Regions from separate parts of the Glutamicibacter arilaitensis Re117 genome, predicted to be linked through region 2. Evidence: riboswitches for the same ligand, from Rfam matches in the RefSeq annotation. Region 2 holds a riboswitch; each other region holds the start of a gene.
What was found. Region 2 has a riboswitch for S-adenosylmethionine ahead of AARI_RS18060 (flavin reductase family protein). Riboswitches for the same ligand answer to the same signal wherever they lie in the genome.

Region 1 (4,715 bases), 330 kb from region 2:
GACCGGTGGTTCGGGCATGGTGGTTCCCGGTCGCGGTTTCCTGCTGAACAACGAGCTGACCGATTTCTCCACGGTGTACGATCCGGCAGATCCGAACCGCATCGATCCGGGCAAGCGCCCGCGTTCATCGATGACGCCAACCATCGTTTTGCAGGATGGCAAGCCGGTGCTGGCTATTGGCTCCCCCGGTGGTTCAACCATCATCACCACCGTATTGCAGACGCTGGTGAACCGCATTGATCTGGGCATGGACATCAGCCAGGCCATTGCCGCACCGCGCGCCTCCCAGCGCAATACGGCAGCTGTTACGGCGGAACCGGAGTTCATCGACGCGCACGGCGCAGCTCTGGAAGCCTTTGGCCACAAGCTCACTGCGGCCGGGGATTCCTTCACCCCGCAGGCGGAAATCGGTGCGGTTGAAGCGGTAGAAATCGCTGCCGATGGCACGCTCACAGCCGCAGCCGAGCCTTCGCGGCGCGGTGGCGGTTCAGCGATGGTGCTGGAACCGATCGACTAGCCAGATACTCACACGGCGGCCTTGGGCAACATCTAACGCGTTGCCCAAGGCCGCCGTGTGCTCTTTGGCTAGGTTTCTACGCCTGAGGAGCCAAGCGGTTGGCCACCTTGTACTTCGCGGCGCGGTGCGTGTCCTTCACGCGATCGCCCTCGCCGAACAGCTTGTTGCGCAGCGAGCCCTCGGCGTAGTCGGTCTTGTAGACCCCGCGGGCCTGTAGTTCGGGAACCACGTACTCCACGACGTCCTCGAAGGTGCCCGGGGTGACGGCATAGGCCAGGTTGAAGCCGTCAACGTCGGTGTGCTCCACCCAGTCGATGAGCTTTTCGGCTACCTCGGCGCCCGAGCCCACGGAGACCGGACCGAATCCGCCGACGCCGATCCATTCGGCCAGCTGGCGGATGGTCCATGGCTTTCCGGTATCGCCACTGGCCTTCTTGAAGGTTTCCACCGAGGACTGGATGGCGTTGGACTTCACGTCGTCACCGATGACATCGTCTGGCCCGTAGACGGACATGTCGATGCCGGTCCAGCCCGAAAGCAGTGCCAGCGAACCTTCGATATCCACGTAGGAGGCGTAGTCTTCGAATTTCGCCTGGGCAAGTTCGGAAGTTTCGCCGGTGATGATGGTCTGCATGGCGAAGACCTTGATGTCGTAGCGGCCACGGCCCGCGGCCTCAGCGGCGTCGCGGATCTTGGCAACCGCTTCCTTGAGCAGGTCGCGGGTAGGGCAATTCACGAAGATCGCCTCGGCGTTCGACGCCGCGAATTCGGTGCCGCGCTTGGAAGCGCCGGCCTGGTAGATCACCGGGGTGCGCTGGGTGGAAGGCTCGGTGATGGCGATGCCCGGAACCTTGAAGTACTTGCCTTCGTGGTTGATCGGGTGCACCTTGCCCGGGTCGGTGTAGATCCCGGTTTCCTTGTCGTTTTGCACCGCGTCGTCTTCCCACGAGCCTTCGAGCAGCTTGTAGACCACTTCGAGGTACTCATCGGCGTGGTTGTAGCGCTCGTCGTGCTCCATCTGGTCTTCCTGGCCCATGTTGCGGGCGGCCGATGGCAGGTAGCCGGTAACCACGTTCCAGCCCACCCGTCCATTGGTCAGGTGGTCCAAGGTGGCCAGGCGGCGGGCGAAGGCGTACGGGTGCTCATAGGCGGTGCCGGCAGTGACGCCGAAGCCCAGATTCTCGGTCACGGCGGCCATAGCCGAGACCAGCATCATCGGGTCGTTGACCGGTGCCTGGGCGCCGGAGCTCAGCGGGGTCACATTGGTGCCCTTGTAGACGTCGTAGGTACCCAGCACATCTGCCAGGAACAGCCCGTGGAACTTGCCCTTTTCCAGCACCTTGGCCAGGTGGGTCCAGTAGCCCAGGGTGTTGTAGGTCGATGCCTTGTCATCCGGGTGGCGCCACAAGCCCGGTGACTGGTGGACCACGCAGTTCATATCGAATGCGTTGAATAGGATCTCGCGCTTGTTCTCGCTCATTGTTGTGCCCCCGTAAATCGGTTAAGTGAATTGTTGCTGGTCTGTGCCAGGCCCTAGGCCCGATGGGTCGAGTCTTCGCCGGTAACTGACAGGCGCTGCGGCTGGACCCCGTTGATCTCGTAGTCCCCGACGATGCGTGCCTTGTAGATCGCCGGGTTATGCGTGGCAATGGTCCGCGCGTTGCGCCAGTGCCGGTCCAGATTGCAGCCGCTTCTGGTCGACGAAGCTCCAAGCCCGTCGAAAATCTTGCTGGTCACTCCGATAGCCAACGGCTGGACCACGGTTTGCGCGCGGTTGGCGGCAAGCTCGCAGACCGCATAGCGCTCTTCATCGTTCAACCCCGGATCGCCCAGAGCCGCTTCGACTTCAAGCACCGCTCCGATGACTACGGAGTCAGCAGCGAAGGATTCCGCTGATACTTCGCCCACCAGCTGCAGCACCTGGGGTTCCTGGTAAACAGGGACACCGGTACCGGTGGTGAAGATGCGGGTTCGCGACTGCACCGCACGGCGCAGGTCGTTCAGTGCCGCGCGGGCGATGCCCGCCTGCACCGCCATGAGAACCAGCTGGAAGATGGCAGCTTCGGAGTCATTGGTCTGCTGCGGCATGAAGCAATCCACCGGGACCTGGCGGAACTCGGTGGTCCCGGTTCCGGTCAGCCCCTGGCCGAAGCCATCCCAGTCATCAAGGATCTTCACGCCGCTTCGCTGGGTGGAGACTACCGCAATCTGGCGTCCGGCCAGTTCCGGGTGGGACACGGCAACGGTGGTCCAGTCGGCAAAGATGGTGCCCGTGCAGTAGTACTTCTCGCCGTCGACGACCCAGCGGCCATCCACGAGGCTGGCTGCGGTGTTCAAGGTGCCCAGGGCATTGCCCCCGCGTTCGGTATAGGCGTTGCCGATGATCTGGCCGGCGGCAATGCGCGCGATCCATTTCGTGCGCAGCGCCTCGTCATCCAGCGCCAACACGTTTTCCACGAAGGCGATGTGCGCACGCCACAGCTGTCCGACGTGGGAGTCCGCCTCGGACAGCTCGATGAGCAAACGGAATACATCTGACAGCCGGGCCCCGTAGCCTCCGTCTGCCACAGGAAGTCGCAGCGCGCCGAAGCGTTCGCGATTGAGCAATCCCACCTGTTCGAAGGGAAGCACCCGGTTCAGGTCGCGGTCTTTGGCGTTCGCAGCGATCTGGGAGAACACCGGACGGAAAATTCCAGCGAGCCGGTCGTACTGCTCATCCGCGCTAGGTCCCGGCGTAATTTTCAGCAATTGCCTTGTCGGAAGCTGTTCTTCGAAATTGTCCAGTTCCAGCGCGGTGGCCTGCGAAGGATCACTGAGCTGGTTGAAGTCCAGTCCGTCGGCATTGGGCGAATGGCCAATAGGCATCAAAATTCTCAATTCTTTCCATCGGTCCTGGCGGTAGCACCGTCCCGCGCTTGGGGTGGTTGCTGCGGCGTCTTCGAGCCAGATCTCTCAGCCGCTCTGGATGGGTCGTATCCATTTGTAGCCGTAACAATCGTGCGATTCCAAGCCCCGAAGTCACATTTCGTCTCGCGATGCGCACGGGGTTGGACGGCACTTGCGCGACCTATTGCCGGTGAGACCGAAGATGACTTGCACAGAATTGGCGAATGTCGCCCAAACACGCATCTAATGAAATAAATAACGAAATATCCTCCACATGTGACGTAGTTATCGAATATTTTTCATGTTACGCAAGATTTGCGTTCAATTCGTTCGAATGCCTGTAATGGATGAGTAACCATCCCGAGCGGCCGAGAGATCTGGCTCTACGACGCCGCAGCAACCACCTACGGACTACCCTCCGCAGGCCGGTGCTACCGCCAGGAACGATGGAGATGAATCATGGCTCTTACTTACGCAGCGCCCCCAACGGGGACAAGCGCCGCCTCTTCTGGTGCATTGGATGTCAGCTTCACCGACGTCTCACGCACCTTTACTACCAAGAAGGAAAGCCGCACCGTACTAGCGGCTATCAACTTGCAGATAACCGCGGGCCAGGTCGTCGCGATCCTCGGTGCCAGCGGCTGCGGCAAGTCCACCCTGCTGCGTTCGGTATCCGGCCTGGACCACCCGTCGACCGGTTCCATCCGCACGGGCAACCACGATGTGAACGGCATCAACGATCTGTGCGCCGTCGCTTTCCAAGAACCGCGATTGCTGCCATGGCGATCGGTTCGCGAAAACATTGCCCTCGGGCTGGCACCAGGCACTGAAAAGTCCGCCGGCGAGACGCTCATCGATGAACTGATCGAGCTCACCGGATTGAGCCACGCAGCGCACCTGCGCCCACGGGAAATTTCCGGCGGCATGGCCCAGCGGGTATCGCTGGCCCGCGCATTGGCCCGCCGCCCAGGAGTGCTGCTCCTAGACGAACCCTTCGGCGCACTGGACGCACTGACCCGCTTGAAGATGCAAGACCTGCTGCTGTCCATCCACAAGTCGTTCCCCACCACCGTTTTGATGGTGACCCACGATGTGGATGAAGCCTTGACGCTCGCTGATCGGGTCATTGTCCTGGGCCGCGCCGGCACCACCGGCGCCGCAAGCGTCATCGAGGACCTGTCCTTGCACGCCGCTCAACCGCGTCGGCACACCGACAGCCAGTTTGCCGCACACCGCGCACATCTGTTGCGCCTGCTGGGCGTCGATCCCACCAATCACTAGCCCCATGCGCCTCACGGCGCCTTGGAGTTTT
Region 2 (4,715 bases):
CGACCGTATCTTCGATGATGTCCGAGAGGCGCACGTAGTCTTCACTGTTGCGGTTTTCGGCAACCTTGTAAACCTCTGCCTGGGCTTCGTTGACGATGGCGTCAACTTCACCATCTGGCGAATAACCCATCTGGACAATGCGGGTACCTGCGTCGACCAATCGGCGCAGCACAGCACGTTCACGCACGATTTCTGCGTAGTACCCTGCGTTGGCTGCAGTTGGAACCTGCTGGATGAGGTTATGCAGGTATGCTGCACCGCCAATGCGTGAAATCTCTCCGCGCTTGGTCAGCAAGTCGGCAACTGTCACCGCATCAGCTGGTTCGCCGCGACCATAGAGGTCAACAATCGCCTCATAGATGGATTCGTGGGCCGGGCGATAGAAGTCGGTGCCACGGATGGCTTCGACCACATCAGCAATGGCGTCCTTGGAGAGCATCATGCCGCCGAGGACCGACATTTCGGCCTCAACATCCTGTGGCGGCTTACGCCCTGCGTCGGATTCTCGTCCTTCATAAACCGGCTCAGCACTCATTGCAGACACTTCCATCCCTATTGACCCGCTGAGAAAAATTCTCCCTGCCTCATGGCAACGCTCCATCATGTCAGTCGACACGGACATTTGGATATTAAGCGCCTGTGGATATTTCTCTCCCAAAGCCAACAGTAGGGGTGTTATTAACAGGCGTAAACCTCATTATCCACAGAATATGTGGATAACCACGCTGTACCTGTGGACGTCCCTGTTCACTGTCTGGGGAGAACTCTGTGGATTACCCCACTTTGTACCTATCAAACTGGATGTGACTAGGCTTTTTCGGTTTACACACCTGTGGACAGAAAGTATATTCATTGAAGGTCACGGCATCACGCCCAGAGTTATCAACACCCAAAATCACCCAGTTTCCGGGGTTTTTCGCTCCTTGTGCACATTTCCCCACCCCCAGTCCACAGTTCTGTGGATATCCTTGTGGATACTCGAAGTTTCACAAAACCCTTAGTCATCCCGGATTAAATTCATCCGAATACGTCAAAACCGTGAATAGTCCACAATCGGCGGCCCTCGTACCCCAGGGTCCGGTGGATAACTTATTGTGCGTAACGGTGAGGCGAACAGGCGCGCGCTTAAAACAAACAGCGCCGACTGGATCAACTAAATGAACCAGCCGGCGCTGAAAGCTAAGAGGGTTTTATACCAGTTCAGGAACTGGCAGCGAGTGGAACTGCGAATCATGGAAGATCTGTGGCAGGTGCCCTGAGGTGCGATGCCCATGAACTTCCAAAAGAACTACCCAGTGATCGCCTGCTTCGACTTCGTTGTAGATTGAGGTCTCCAGCCAAAGCGTGGAATCGTCAACAAAGAGCGCACCCTGATCTGTGCCGGTGGTTTCGATACCGCGGAATCGATCGCCATTCTTCGAAGCAATCTGCGCGCAAACACCGTCATTGCGTTCACTGAGCACCGAGACACCAATGCGACCAGCGTCGCGCAGCTTGGGCCAGGTGTTCGAGGATTTCTGCACCGCGAACATTACCAATGCAGGTTCAAGGGAAACGCCAACGGTAAACGATGAAGCGACAATGCCGGTCTTCTCGCCGTCCAATTCAGCACAAAGGGCGGCTACGCCCGAGGGGTGCTGAGCGAATACCTTGCGTAGGGTCAACGGGTCAAGTTCAAGATTCAATGACATGGCTCGATTCCTTCGGTCTTGCCCACCGCGCAGTAGCTCGCAAGCTAAGGCTTCTTGTTACCCGAAGCCGCTTGAGCTGAAATCCCGCGCCGTGTGCGGTACTTGTTCCAGCACATTTGTGTGGAACCGAATCCTCACCTGGAGCACCCCACTACCGTTGAGAGGGTTGCCGATCAGCAAGCCAGGGCTTATAGCTGATGCTCTTGATTCTGATTAAAACGATATGGCCCATGACGAAGAAGCGTCAAACATTTCACTTCGCAAATCGCAATATTTAAAGAAATGTTCGATTCAACCCGTCACTAGCGCGCATTTGGCAGTCTTTTATTCGTTGAATGACGTTGTCGCTAGAACCTTCCGGCCGACGAGCGCAGCAAGGCCCCGCGACCGCCGAATCGGCATGAGATCAGCATTCTTCCGGAAACTAGAGCCCTGCCGCGAATTCCCTACCGCCCACCGTAATGAAACTTGGTTTCTCCGCATGACGCCGAGGTTCATGCCATTATTGGTCACAGAGTGCGTTGAGTCACACTCCTGCTTAATGTTGACCGTACCCGCGATGACGATTGAGGAATAGCCACACCATGGTAGAGATTCAGGCCAACCATTCAGAATTGACCCCACTGCGCTTCCTGGAACGCACCGCCGAGGTCTACCCGAATAAAAGCGCCGTCATCCATGGAACCCGCAGCTATTCCTATAACGAGTTCGAAGCACGAGTGCACCGCTTTGCCCAAGCGCTCAAAGCACGCATTGAGCCCGGTGACCGCGTCGCCGTACTGGCGCCGAACACTCCAGAGATGCTCATGGCGCACTACGCCGTGCCGCTGGCCGGTGGCGTGCTCATTGCCCTGAACACCCGGCTTTCGGCCCACGAACTGCAGTACATCGTTGATCATTCTGAGGCGAAGCTGATGCTCGCCGATACCGAACTGCTGGAAAACGCCGAGACCCTGCGCCGGGAGAACCCGACGCTGGATGCCCTCATCGAGATCACCGATGACCAATATGACGGAGCACGCCCAAACGTCCAGGTCGATGCCACCCTGGATGAGCTGCTGGCCGAAGCCTCCGATGAAAAGCTTCCCTACGCGATCGCTGACGAACGGGCTCCGATCACCCTGAACTACACCTCGGGCACCACCGGCAAGCCCAAGGGCGTGCTCTACTCGCACCGCGGCAGCTACCTGAACTCCTTGGGCGAAGCGCACCACCAGGGCTTCACCGCACAAACCCGCTACTTGTGGACTCTGCCGATGTTCCACTGCAATGGCTGGTGCACCCCGTGGGCGGTCACGGCGGCCGGTGGCACCCACCTGAGCCTGCGCGGGGTGCGAGAAGATGCTGTTTGGGATGCCATCGAGAATCTGGGGACCACCCACCTGTGCGGCGCCCCGACCGTCTGCTCCATCATCGCCGACTCCACCCGCGCCCACCAGCTCGATTCCCCGCTGCGCATCACCACCGCAGGCGCTCCCCCGTCACCGGCAATCATCTCCAAGCTGCAGAAGCTGGGCATCGAGGTCGTCCACGTCTATGGGCTCACCGAGGTCTACGGGCCGTACACGGTCTGCGAGTACCAGGATGAATGGGATGAGCTCGATGGCCCGGGCCGGGCCGCGAAACTGGCACGCCAAGGCGTTGGCATGATCACCGCCGAGTCCGCGCGCATTGTTGATGAGAACATGAACAATGTGCCGGCGGATGGGCAGACCATGGGTGAAATCGTGCTGCGCGGCAATAACGTCATGATCGGCTACTACCGCGACGAAGCGGCCACCGCCCAAGCTTTCCATGGCGGCTGGTTCCACACCGGCGACCTCGGCGTCATGCACCCGGACGGCTACATCCAGGTGCGCGACCGGGCCAAGGACATCATCATTTCCGGCGGCGAGAACATCTCCACCATCGAGGTGGAACAGGCCCTCGCGTCGCATCCAGAGGTGCTGGATCTTGCAGTCATCGGCGTCGCCGATGAGAAATGGGGTGAGCGTCCGGTGGCTTATGTCATCCGCGCCAGCGGATCCACCCTGGATGCCGAAACCCTGATCGGCTTCGCCCGCGAAAAGCTGGCCGGATTCAAGGTGCCGCGCACCATCGTCTTCCCGCAGGATCTGCCGCGCACCTCCACTGGTAAGGTGCAGAAGAATGTCCTGCGCGCCCAGGCGCTCGAAGACAGCACAACGAACTAGCCCGAGGACCAGTAATTGGATAAGCCAGCACCACGGATTCCCGACAAGACCAGCCGATTCAGCGCAAGCATCGGATTGGAATTCGATGAAATCACTGCCACTGAAGTACGTGCCCACGCGACGTTGGACGAGAACCACCACACCCCGTGGGGCGTGGTCCATGGCGGCGTGTACGCCTCGATGATCGAGAGCGCAGGGTCGGTTGGCGCCAGCTATGCGGTGGCCGAACGCGGGCAATTCGCCGTCGGAGTGCATAACGCAACCGATTTCCTGCGCCCATCCACCGGGGCGCGGGTCCAGGTGGTCGCCACCGCGCTGTTCCAAGGGCGCACCCAGCAGCTCTGGGAGGTCATCATCACCGATGAAGCCACCGGCAAGCAGCTCTCCCGTGGCCAACTGCGTACCCAGAATGTGGATCTGCCCAAGGGCTAAGGCATCCCTGCAGATGGGATTCGACTACGCGGCGTTCAAGGCACCAGTTCCGACACCACAAGGTTTAAGGAACGACGTAGAAGCCTGCCTCTGCACCTAGTTTCTCTTGCCGTAGCTTTCGAACGTTCAATCACACGTTAGGTTTACCCGTCAGCCCCTAAGTAGCAGCAACGGTGCCTCACGAAACCCAAACACCCAACAACGTATCGACGAAGGCGTGGCTTCGACACCTGGGTACACGACAAGAATGCCTTGGGTTTGCGAATAGAAACGGCGACGGACGCATGCCCGTTTGGGTTAATTAGGTGCGGTCCATGACATGGGATCGTTCAAACTGCAGTCGCCTTGGATCCATTTCGTCATTCGAACAATGGGAACTACGGTTCGCGAGGATGCTTGG
Region 3 (4,715 bases), 830 kb from region 2:
GGCGATTCGGGATGATGAAGTGCTCTTCGGTGAACTTGCCTTGGATCTTGCCCAACTGAGTTCGTTCTTCGCGGTCATAAAAGACACGGGTGGGGGAGAAGTCCTCGGCGCCCAGGCTCGGGTGGTACACGGAAGGTGCTGCCGAATTGGCGTTGTAGATTTCCGGACGGTAGATCTTCTGGAACGTCTCCATGGTGCTGATGAGGCTGATCAGCTGAAGGTTCGTGTAGTCATTGAGCAGGTCGCCGCGGAAGTAGAAAGCCAATGGCGCAACAGCGCCCGGCGGCATGAAGTAGCGGACGCTCAAGCCCATTTTCCCGAAGTAGGCATCGGTCAATGAATTTTCGTCCTGGTGGTATTCCAAACCGAGCACTGGATGGCTGTTGCCGGTGCGGAAATAGGTCTTGGAAGTCGAGACGCTGATGCAGATCACCGGCAGCTGGGCAAAACGTTCACGGTATGCCTGTGAGTTCAAAAAATGTTGGAAGAGCTGTCCGTGGAGATCGCCAAAATCTTCTGGAAGCACCGGAGCTCCGCTGTCATTACATGAGGCTGGAAGCACAACGCTGAAGTCGTAATCGCGGACATAAGAAGAAAAATTATTGCCGACCATGCCCTGGGACCGAGTGCCGGTGAGTTTATCCACGATCGTGGTTTCAAGCACTTCTAAAAGAGGAAATTGCTTGTCGGTATTATCGGCAGAAAAATGCACATTTGCGGAAATGATTTCCAATTCCAGAGAATAACGGTCGCCCTGGGGATTGTCCCAGTGAGCCAAGGAATTGAACCGGCGGTTGATCATCGTCAGGGCATTGCGCAGGTTCTCTTCGCGGCGCTCTCCGCGTGCCAAATTAGCGAAGTTTGTCGTGGTTCGCGAATTTGTCGAAGGGGAGTAATTCTCGTCGAATCTGGTGGTGCTAATGCTGAAATTTAATGCGTCTGCCATGATGGCCAATCTGTATTTGGGAGGCCTGGGCAGGCCGAGGGGAAGTCGATGCGTCAATCATGCAGGGAGATTCTTGATATCGGGTAACTCGATATAACTATGGATTCATATAGACTCTGGCTATGGTACAGGGAACAAATGGATTGACGCTGCAGCAACTTCGCTATTTCGTGGCGGTCGCCTCGGAGGGGTCGATCTCGGCTGCCGCCGACCTCATTTACGTCGCGCAGCCCAGCATGTCCTCAGCGATGAAGGAACTTGAATCACGGGTGGGGCGCACCTTGCTGATGCGCTCGGCCAGGGGAGTGACACTCACCGCCGAAGGCGCAGAATTCCTGGGCTACGCCCGGCAGGTGCTCGAGCAGGTGGAGCTTCTTGAACATCGATATCTCGGCCGACCCTCAGCCCGGCGGCTGCTGGGCGTCTCGACCCAGCACTACTCCTTTTCGGTGGATGCCTTCGTGCGGATGGTGCAGGCCAGCGGGGCCGAGGAGTACCAGTTTTCGCTGCGCGAGACCCGCACCGAGCAGATCATCGAGGACGTGCGCACGCTGCGCAGCGACATCGGGATCCTGTACCGCAACGACTTCAACCGGAAGGTCATCGACAAGCTGCTGCGCGAATCCCGGCTGGTCTTCCACCCGCTGTTCCTGGCCGATCCGCATATTTTCATCTCGCGCAGCAACCCGCTGGCCACCCGTACCCAGGTCACGCTCGAAGACCTCGAAGACCTGCCCCGGCTGACCTTCGACCAGGGGGCGAACAACTCGTTCTACTTCGCCGAAGAGGTGCTCTCCACGCGCTCCAGCCAGCGCGAAATCCAGGTCTCGGACCGCGCCACCATCTTCAACCTCATGATCGGCTTGGGCGGGTACACGATCTCCACCGGCATCATCAGCGACGAGCTGGACCCCCTCCATCGTGGCCATCCCGCTGGCCATCGAGGAGCGCATCGAAATCGGCTGGATCGACCACGCCGCCATCCCGCTCACCGACCAGGCCCAGCGCTACCTGCAAGAAGTGCGCACCGTGGTCGCCAGCTTCGGGGTAGAAGTGCTCGGCTGAGCCGCCAGTGGCGTAACTCCCGGTCACCGAGCACCGGCACATCGTCACAAACTTCCAGCAAAACCTCTACATCACGCCGATTCATCTCAAAACTTCGCGTCATAAAGTGCTGCCGGTCACCGCGTCATCATGACAACGAGAAGTCATATGAAGCCTGGCGGCCTTGTATGAAGCCGGCCGCCCGATAACGCTTGCACCGTTTGCGGCCCATGGCCAACCATGGAGGAACAACAAACCATCAAGAGCGACTAAGAGATCTGGCTCGTTGACGTCGCAGCAACCATCGGGAAACCGAAAGGTGCTAATGCCAGGAACGATGGAGCAGTTCCGAACGCGTTTTTGCGTACTGTGCTTCGTGCCGCCGCACGATGCCAATCGGTGCACTCCCTCGCAGAGAAACGAGGAGGAGCCATGAGCCAGGAAACCGACGCGGTGCACGCAGGGTACCGCCCGAGCGGAGACTTCCGCCCGATGCTGCCGCCACTGCACAATTCCGCGGCCTACCAATTCGCATCGCATGCCGAAGCGATCGAGAAGTTCGCCCTGCGCCAGGCCGGCTTCACCTACTCGCGCACCGGCAACCCCACCGTCTCGATTCTCGAACAGCGCGTGGCCGCCCTGGAAGGCGGGGCCCACGCGGTGGCCACCGCCACCGGGCAGGCCGCCGTGGCCCTGTCCCTGCTTGCCCTGACCCAGGGACCCAAGCACATCGTGGCCTCCTCCTCGCTCTACGGCGGCACCGTGGACCTGTTCACCGACACCTTCGCGGACTTCGGGATCCGCGTCAGCTTTGTCGACCAGGCCGATCCGTCCGCTTGGGCCGCTGCCATTGAGTCGGACACCCGGGCGTTCTTCCTGGAGTCGGTCTCCAACCCGCTGTGCACCGTGGCCGACATCCCGGCCATTGCGGCGATCGCGCACGAGCGCAACATCCCGGTGGTTGTCGATAACACCCTGGCCACGCCGCTGAATGTGCGCCCGCTGGAACTCGGTGCGGATATCGTGGTGCACTCGGCCACCAAGGGATTGGCCGGGCACGGCTCGGTGCTCGGCGGGGTAGTGGTGGATTCGGGAACTTTCGACTTCTCCGATTCCTCCCGCTGGCCGCAGATCGCCGCCCCGCGGGTGCGGCTGAATGGCACGTCGCTGCTTGAGCGCCACGGACCGGCCGCCTACGCGATGCTGGTGCGCTCCAAGTTCCTGCACGACCTGGGCCCGACCCTGGCCCCGGCCAGCGCCCAGGGCATCCTGGCAGGCATCGAGACCCTGCCGGTGCGCGCCGCCCACGTGCAGCGCAGCGTCACCAGGCTGATCGACGCGCTTGCCGAGTATCCGGGCATTGCCGCCATCCACCACCCGTCGTTGCCCGAGCACCCCAGCCACGAGCTGGCCCGGGCGCTGGCGCCGAAGGGCACCGGCTGCGTGCTGGCCATCGAGCTGGCCCACCCATCCCTGGTTTCCCCGGTGATCGACGGGCTCAAGCTGATTTCCCTGGCCGCGAATGTGGGGGACACCCGCACCATGGTCTCCCACCCGGCGACCATGACGCACTGCCGGCTCTCGGAGCAGCAGCTGGCCGACGCCGGCCTGAACACCTCCACCCTGCGCCTGTCGGTGGGATTGGAAGACCCCGCCGACCTGCTCGCAGATATCACCCAATCGCTGGATCTTGCATTGGCCGCAACCCAGGCCACCGCCGGCACCAAGGAAGTGAGTTTCGCATGAGCGGCTTCAACACCCTGGCCGTGCACGCCGGCCAGCACAAGGATCCGCACACCGGTGCGGTGATCCCGCCGATCTACCAGACCAGCACCTTCATCCAGGACGGCATCAACGTGCTGCGCGCCGGGCACGAGTACTCGCGCGGCTCCAACCCGACCCGCAACGGCTTCGAATCCCAGCTCGCCGCGCTGGAAGGCGGCGCCGCCGGCTTCTCCTTCGCTTCGGGGATCGCCGCCGAAGACGCACTGCTGCGCGCAGTGCTGGAACCGGGCGACCACATCATCCTGGGCGCCGACGGCTACGGCGGCACCAACCGGCTGATCTCCAAGCTGCACGGCAAATGGGGGATCACCTCTTCCGCGGTGGACATCACCAACCTGGATGCGGTGCGCGCCGCGGTGCGCCCGAACACCGCGCTGCTCTGGGTGGAGACCCCGTCCAACCCGCTGCTGGGCATCGCCGACCTGGCCGGCTGGGCAGCCATCGCGGCCGAGCACGGCGCCCTGCTGGTGGTGGACAACACCTTCGCCACCCCGTACCTGCAGCGGCCGCTGGATTTCGGCGCCCACGCGGTGGTCCATTCCACCACCAAGTACATCGGCGGGCACTCCGATGTGCTCGGTGGCGCTGTCATCGTGGCCGACCACCTGCACCGCGGGCAGAGCCTGGCCGAAGCCGTGGGCTACCAGCAGTTCGCCGGGGGAGCGGTCTCCGGTCCGCAGGATTCCTACCTGGCCGCCCGCGGGCTGAAGACCCTGGGCCTGCGCATGGAACGCCACGGGGCTACCGCCTCCACCCTGGCCCGCTGGCTCGATGACCAGCCCGAAGTCACCCGCGTCTACTACCCGGGACTGGAACGCCATCCGGGCCACGAGCTGGCCAAATCCCAGTCCGCGGCCGGCCGCGGCTTTGGCGGGATCCTCTCCTTGCAGCTCTCTGATGAAGCCGCCGCCCGCGCCTTCGCCCAATCCATGGAGTACTT
Region 4 (4,715 bases), 700 kb from region 2:
TCAAAGAACGCTTCCCCAGCCAGCGCCAGTCCCTTGGCGTGCCGACCTGGTTTTACGGTCATGAGCCGCCGAACCTGTTCGCCACCGGGATTGCCAAGTTCTTCACCAATTCCATTCGCGAAGCTATTTTGCTGGAGCAATCCAATGGAGGGCTGGTTGTCCTGCCGGGGGCCGCTGGCACGGTGCAGGAAATCTTCCAGGACGCCTGCGAAAACTATTACGCCACTGGGGCCCGAGTGGTGCCGATGGTGCTCATTGGCAAGGACTACTGGACCAAGGACCTGCCGGCGTGGCCGTTGCTGCAAGCACTGGCCAAGGAGCGGGTCATGGAGCAGAAGATCGCGCTAGTGGATACGGCCGAAGAAGCCATGGCGTTCATCGAATCCATGACGACGCTGCGCCGGCGCACCCGGCATCCACAGGGCAGCTGAATCAGGCATGGAAAATGCCGGTACAGGCGAAGCTGTACCGGCATGCGCAAGGTGTCGGGCCGCTAGCTGACGCTGACGTCGAAGATCAGGCCCAAGCAATAGGTGACGGCAGCCGCTCCCCAGCCGATGGCCAGCTGGCGCAGGCCTCGTTTGAATGGGGACGCGCCGGAGAGCAAGCCGACGATGCCGCCGGTAATCATCAAGGCGATGCCAACCAGCACCACGGAGATGATGACTGCGCTCAGGCCGGATAGGCCGAAGATATAAGGCAGGATCGGCACAATAGCGCCGGACGCAAAAAGGAAGAACGAGGTAGTGGCCGCTCCGGTCGCCGATCCCAGCTCTTCATGTTCTTTTTCAAGTTCTGCGCTGCGGCCTTCTGGGTTCAACGAGAAGCCGGGATTGCAGTCACAGGTGAACATGCCCATGCGTTCGGCCGCACGGTGCTCGGCATCCTCATCGCTCATTCCTCGGGCCTTGTAGATCAGCAGCAGCTCGTTGGCATCGAGGTCCAGGTTCGGGGCTGCAGTGAGCGTGACCTGGGTTGGGCGCGAAGCGGTCAGCAGCTCGCGCTGGGAACGTACTGAGACGTATTCGCCAGCGGCCATGGACAGCGCACCGGCCAGCAAACCAGCAACGCCGGAGAACAGCACGAAGGTTGCCGAGACACCGGTGGCGCCGATACCCATGATCAGCGCCAGGTTGGAAACCAGCCCATCGTTGGCACCGAAGACCGCGGCGCGGAAGTTGCCTGAAAGACGTGCGCGGCCAGCGGTAGCCAGCGCACGGACTACTTCCTCGTGGACCTGTTCGTCGGCTGCCATCTGTGCGGTGGCATCCTTGTCATCACGGTAGGGGGAGCTGCTTTCCGAGCGCTGGGCCATGGCCAGCACGAACACCGAGCCCAAGTGCAGTGCCAGGAAACGCAGCATGGTGCGGCGCAAGGATGGACGAACGTCTTTGACGTGTCCGCCGAGCTTGGTCCGCCAGTGTTCTTCGTGGCGTGTTTCGGCTTCGGCCAGGCCTAAGAGGATCTGCCGTTCCTGCCCGGTTTTCTTCTCCGCGAGGGCACGGTAGATGGCCCCTTCGGCGATTTCGTCGGCGAGGTATTGCCGCCATCGCTTAATCTGAGTTTTGCTTGGTTCGCTTGCTGAGTGCTGTGACATCGTGAAGATGACTCTCCTAGTACATGGAGTTTCCCAATGAAACCCGTGGGTCGGATCAGCTACCCAGTTTAGTCAGGGCTCCGTTGCTTGGGAATTTGGCAAGGCTAAAAGCAAATTTCTTGCCTGCAGGATCTGCGATTGCTGGCACTACGAGCAGCAAATTTGATGTTTCCGGGTCGAAGATCGGCCGTCTCACGCCCCGGGCAAGGAGTCGTTCAAGCCGCAGCGGATCCGCTACATATCGGATATGCCAGTGGCCTTCGGCTTTGAACTGCACCTGTCCGGTCTGGCGGTCGATGATTGGCAGGATTGGATACGTCATGGGGCTGCATCTCTCTGGCGAGCTCTTGCCCGTGCAACTGTTGATGCGCGGACCGCTTCCTCATCCGAACCACCCATGAACTTGGGGTTGGTGTGCGGCCAGTCGGAGCTTGGCGCCGCATCTCGTGAAGCAACAATTCTGATGCTACTGCCGGGGTGGGGACTTGAAGAAGTCATGGGGCGAAATATGACTGCCGCTTCGCTGCTGGAACCAGATGCAGTCGGCACACCAGGCCATCGAGCTGTTCACGACTCATAGGCAGTTCCCTAGGCATCTTCGGTGGGGTGAACGGGGCAGAATGAATGCCGATAGAGATCACCGCGTGTTTACCATTGGTAAACTTGCTCCGCAGGCCTTGAAACCGAAATGGATTGGGCTTTGCCGCTATGAGAATCGTCGATGGAGCCAAACGATGAAAACCTTGCCAGTTGAACCAACCGGTGCAGCGATCAATATTGGCGCGCGGCTGCGCGGGGTGCGCCAAACCCAGCGCATGACCATTGACCAAGTCGCCGAGCTTTCGGGACTGACCAAGGGCTTCCTCTCACGCGTCGAGCGCGACCTGACCAGCCCGTCGGTCTCGACCCTCTTGCGGCTGTGCGAAGTACTGAGCATTGAAGTCGGTACGCTCTTTGAAGTTCCGGAAACCAAACTTGTGCGACTGGAGCAGGCTCCTCGCGTTTCCCTCGGCGGTGATGGCATCACGGAGCAGCTGGTTACGCCTCGCAGCGAAAAGCGGGTGCAGATGATCCGTGCCGAGATCGCGCCGAAGGGCACCGGCGAAGCGGAACTGTATTCGGTGGATTGCGAGCTGGAAGTGCTGCATGTGATTGGCGGCAGGTTCGTGCTCGTATTACCTGATCAACGAGTGGAACTCGAAGCTGGCGACACTATAACTTTCCCCGGCCGTGAGCCGCACAGCTGGGAGAACGAGTCCGACCAGACCGCCGTGGTTACCTGGACGCTGATTCTCTAGTTGTCCGTCTCCAGCTTCTGTTCTGGAGGTGGGACAGTCCCTGCGCAGCCTTGCGTTGGCTGGTGGGCCGGCAAACCGCGTATTCTAGAAGCATTGCGTTGATTTGGGCGCTGGGATCGATAAGTGATGGGAGAGGTGTGAAAACACGGGAACCGACCACAACGCATGACCAATTGCGCAGCATCAGCTGGTGGGCTTCGATACTTTTCGGTGTCCTTGTCGGCACCACCCTGACCTGGATCCGCACCCAGCGCAATTTCTTTTTCATCGGCGCTGCGATTCTGGCGATCGTGATCGTGACCATCGGGGTGCGCACGATTCGCCGCCGCGCACGCTTCCCACTGATGGCCCAAGCGCATACCTCGTGGGTCTATATGTTGTGGACCGGGGTCTTGCTGATCTTGGCTGGACCAGTTCAGCTGGTGTACGTAGCCGATGATCTTTCTGAACTGACTATCAAGTCACTGATCATGTCCGCAGGTTTTTGCCTAGGTATCCATGAGGTCGATCGTGCGCTGGTTAAAGCCAGCAAGAAGCACTCTGACGAGAGCTGATCATCTTCATTGGGCGAAATAGCCTGAAATATAGTCAAAACTCCAAGACTTTGGCACCACGCGCTGGAAGTGCTTGCCCAGCAGAATCGTAGTTCTGCCAGCTGAACGCCAAGAACATAGTTGAAGCGAACGCCGCCACCCAATCCCGGGTGGCGGCGTTCTACATTTCTCCTGGATTCTTGTGGCGGAGGAAGCCTGATCTTGACGTGATCCAGCAGACAAAATAGCATAATAGAAAACTGAAGTTTCGTATTAGACAACTCTGGCTTTTGTGCTGTTGTGTCTTGGGGAGGAAGTTGCGATGAAGGAAATCCGTATCGAGGAAAATGGTCGTCTAGGGCCCATCAATGCTGCGATGATTCCGCGCTATGCAGGAGGCGGCACCTATGCCCGGCTTCCACGACTGGACCAAGTGGAGAAAGCCGACATCAAGATTGTCGGAGTGCCGTTTGATACCGGTGTTTCCTATCGTCCCGGTGCCCGCTTTGGTGCCAACCACGTACGTGAATCCTCGCGCCTGATCCGCCCCTACAACCCGGCGACAGATACCTCGCCGTTTGCGCAGAGCCAGGTGGCTGACGCAGGGGACATGGCGGTTAACCCGTTCAATATCAATGAGGCCATTGAAACCATTGAACACGAGGCACTGGAACTGACCAGCGATGGCTCCACCCTCGTCACCGTTGGTGGCGACCACACCATCGCGCTGCCCTTGCTGCGTGCCGCTTCGCAGCGCGCTGGAGCACCAGTTGCCATGCTGCACTTCGATGCGCACCTGGATACGTGGGATACCTACTTCGGCGCTGAATATACGCACGGCACTCCGTTCCGCCGTGCTGTTGAAGAAGGCATTTTGGACACCGAAGCAATCTGCCATGTCGGCACCCGCGGTCCGCTATACGGCAAAAAAGACTTGGAAGATGACAAGCGTTTCGGCTTTGGCATCGTGACCAGCTCCGATGTCTACTACCAGGGCGTACGTGAAATCGTGGACAAACTGCGCGATCGCATTGGCAATCGCCCACTGTACATTTCGGTGGACATCGACGTGCTTGACCCGGCTCACGCCCCGGGCACCGGCACCCCGGAAGCCGGCGGCATCACCAGCCGCGAATTGCTTGAAATCCTGCGCGGTTTGCGTGGGCTGAACATCGTTGGTGCAGATATCGTTGAAGTCGCTCCGGCCTATGACCATGCAGAGCTGACCGGTGTGGCGGCCTCGCATGTCACCTATGATTTGATCAGCCTGATCAGCGACTTCCGTGC

Region 1: linked by a shared signal. The riboswitch ahead of AARI_RS01700 (acyl-CoA dehydrogenase family protein) and the one ahead of AARI_RS18060 (flavin reductase family protein) in region 2 are both predicted to bind S-adenosylmethionine.
Region 3: linked by a shared signal. The riboswitch ahead of AARI_RS04000 (O-acetylhomoserine aminocarboxypropyltransferase/cysteine synthase family protein) and the one ahead of AARI_RS18060 (flavin reductase family protein) in region 2 are both predicted to bind S-adenosylmethionine.
Region 4: linked by a shared signal. The riboswitch ahead of AARI_RS03410 (hypothetical protein) and the one ahead of AARI_RS18060 (flavin reductase family protein) in region 2 are both predicted to bind S-adenosylmethionine.

The regions. Positions count from the first base shown of each region.
Region 1 is NC_014550.1:271,664-276,378, reverse strand. Features, by position in the region: gene ggt (gamma-glutamyltransferase) at 1-517, shown strand, start outside; gene AARI_RS01705 (LLM class flavin-dependent oxidoreductase) at 594-1,997, opposite strand; gene AARI_RS01700 (acyl-CoA dehydrogenase family protein) at 2,051-3,382, opposite strand; SAM riboswitch class I at 3,398-3,489, opposite strand; SAM riboswitch class I at 3,756-3,856, shown strand; gene AARI_RS01695 (ABC transporter ATP-binding protein) at 3,863-4,684, shown strand.
Region 2 is NC_014550.1:3,803,322-3,808,036, forward strand. Features, by position in the region: gene dnaB (replicative DNA helicase) at 1-535, opposite strand, end outside; gene AARI_RS18060 (flavin reductase family protein) at 1,191-1,691, opposite strand; SAM riboswitch class IV at 1,785-1,900, opposite strand; gene AARI_RS18065 (long-chain-fatty-acid--CoA ligase) at 2,276-3,883, shown strand; gene AARI_RS18070 (PaaI family thioesterase) at 3,899-4,315, shown strand.
Region 3 is NC_014550.1:770,873-775,587, forward strand. Features, by position in the region: gene AARI_RS03990 (DUF1852 domain-containing protein) at 1-946, opposite strand, end outside; partial or broken gene AARI_RS03995 (LysR family transcriptional regulator) at 1,069-2,011, shown strand; SAM riboswitch class I at 2,244-2,334, shown strand; gene AARI_RS04000 (O-acetylhomoserine aminocarboxypropyltransferase/cysteine synthase family protein) at 2,423-3,736, shown strand; gene AARI_RS04005 (cystathionine gamma-synthase) at 3,733-4,715, shown strand, end outside.
Region 4 is NC_014550.1:641,302-646,016, forward strand. Features, by position in the region: gene AARI_RS03400 (LOG family protein) at 1-431, shown strand, start outside; gene AARI_RS03405 (VIT1/CCC1 transporter family protein) at 494-1,597, opposite strand; gene AARI_RS03410 (hypothetical protein) at 1,653-1,919, opposite strand; SAM riboswitch class IV at 1,936-2,049, opposite strand; gene AARI_RS03415 (cupin domain-containing protein) at 2,332-2,895, shown strand; gene AARI_RS03420 (hypothetical protein) at 3,033-3,449, shown strand; gene speB (agmatinase) at 3,751-4,715, shown strand, end outside.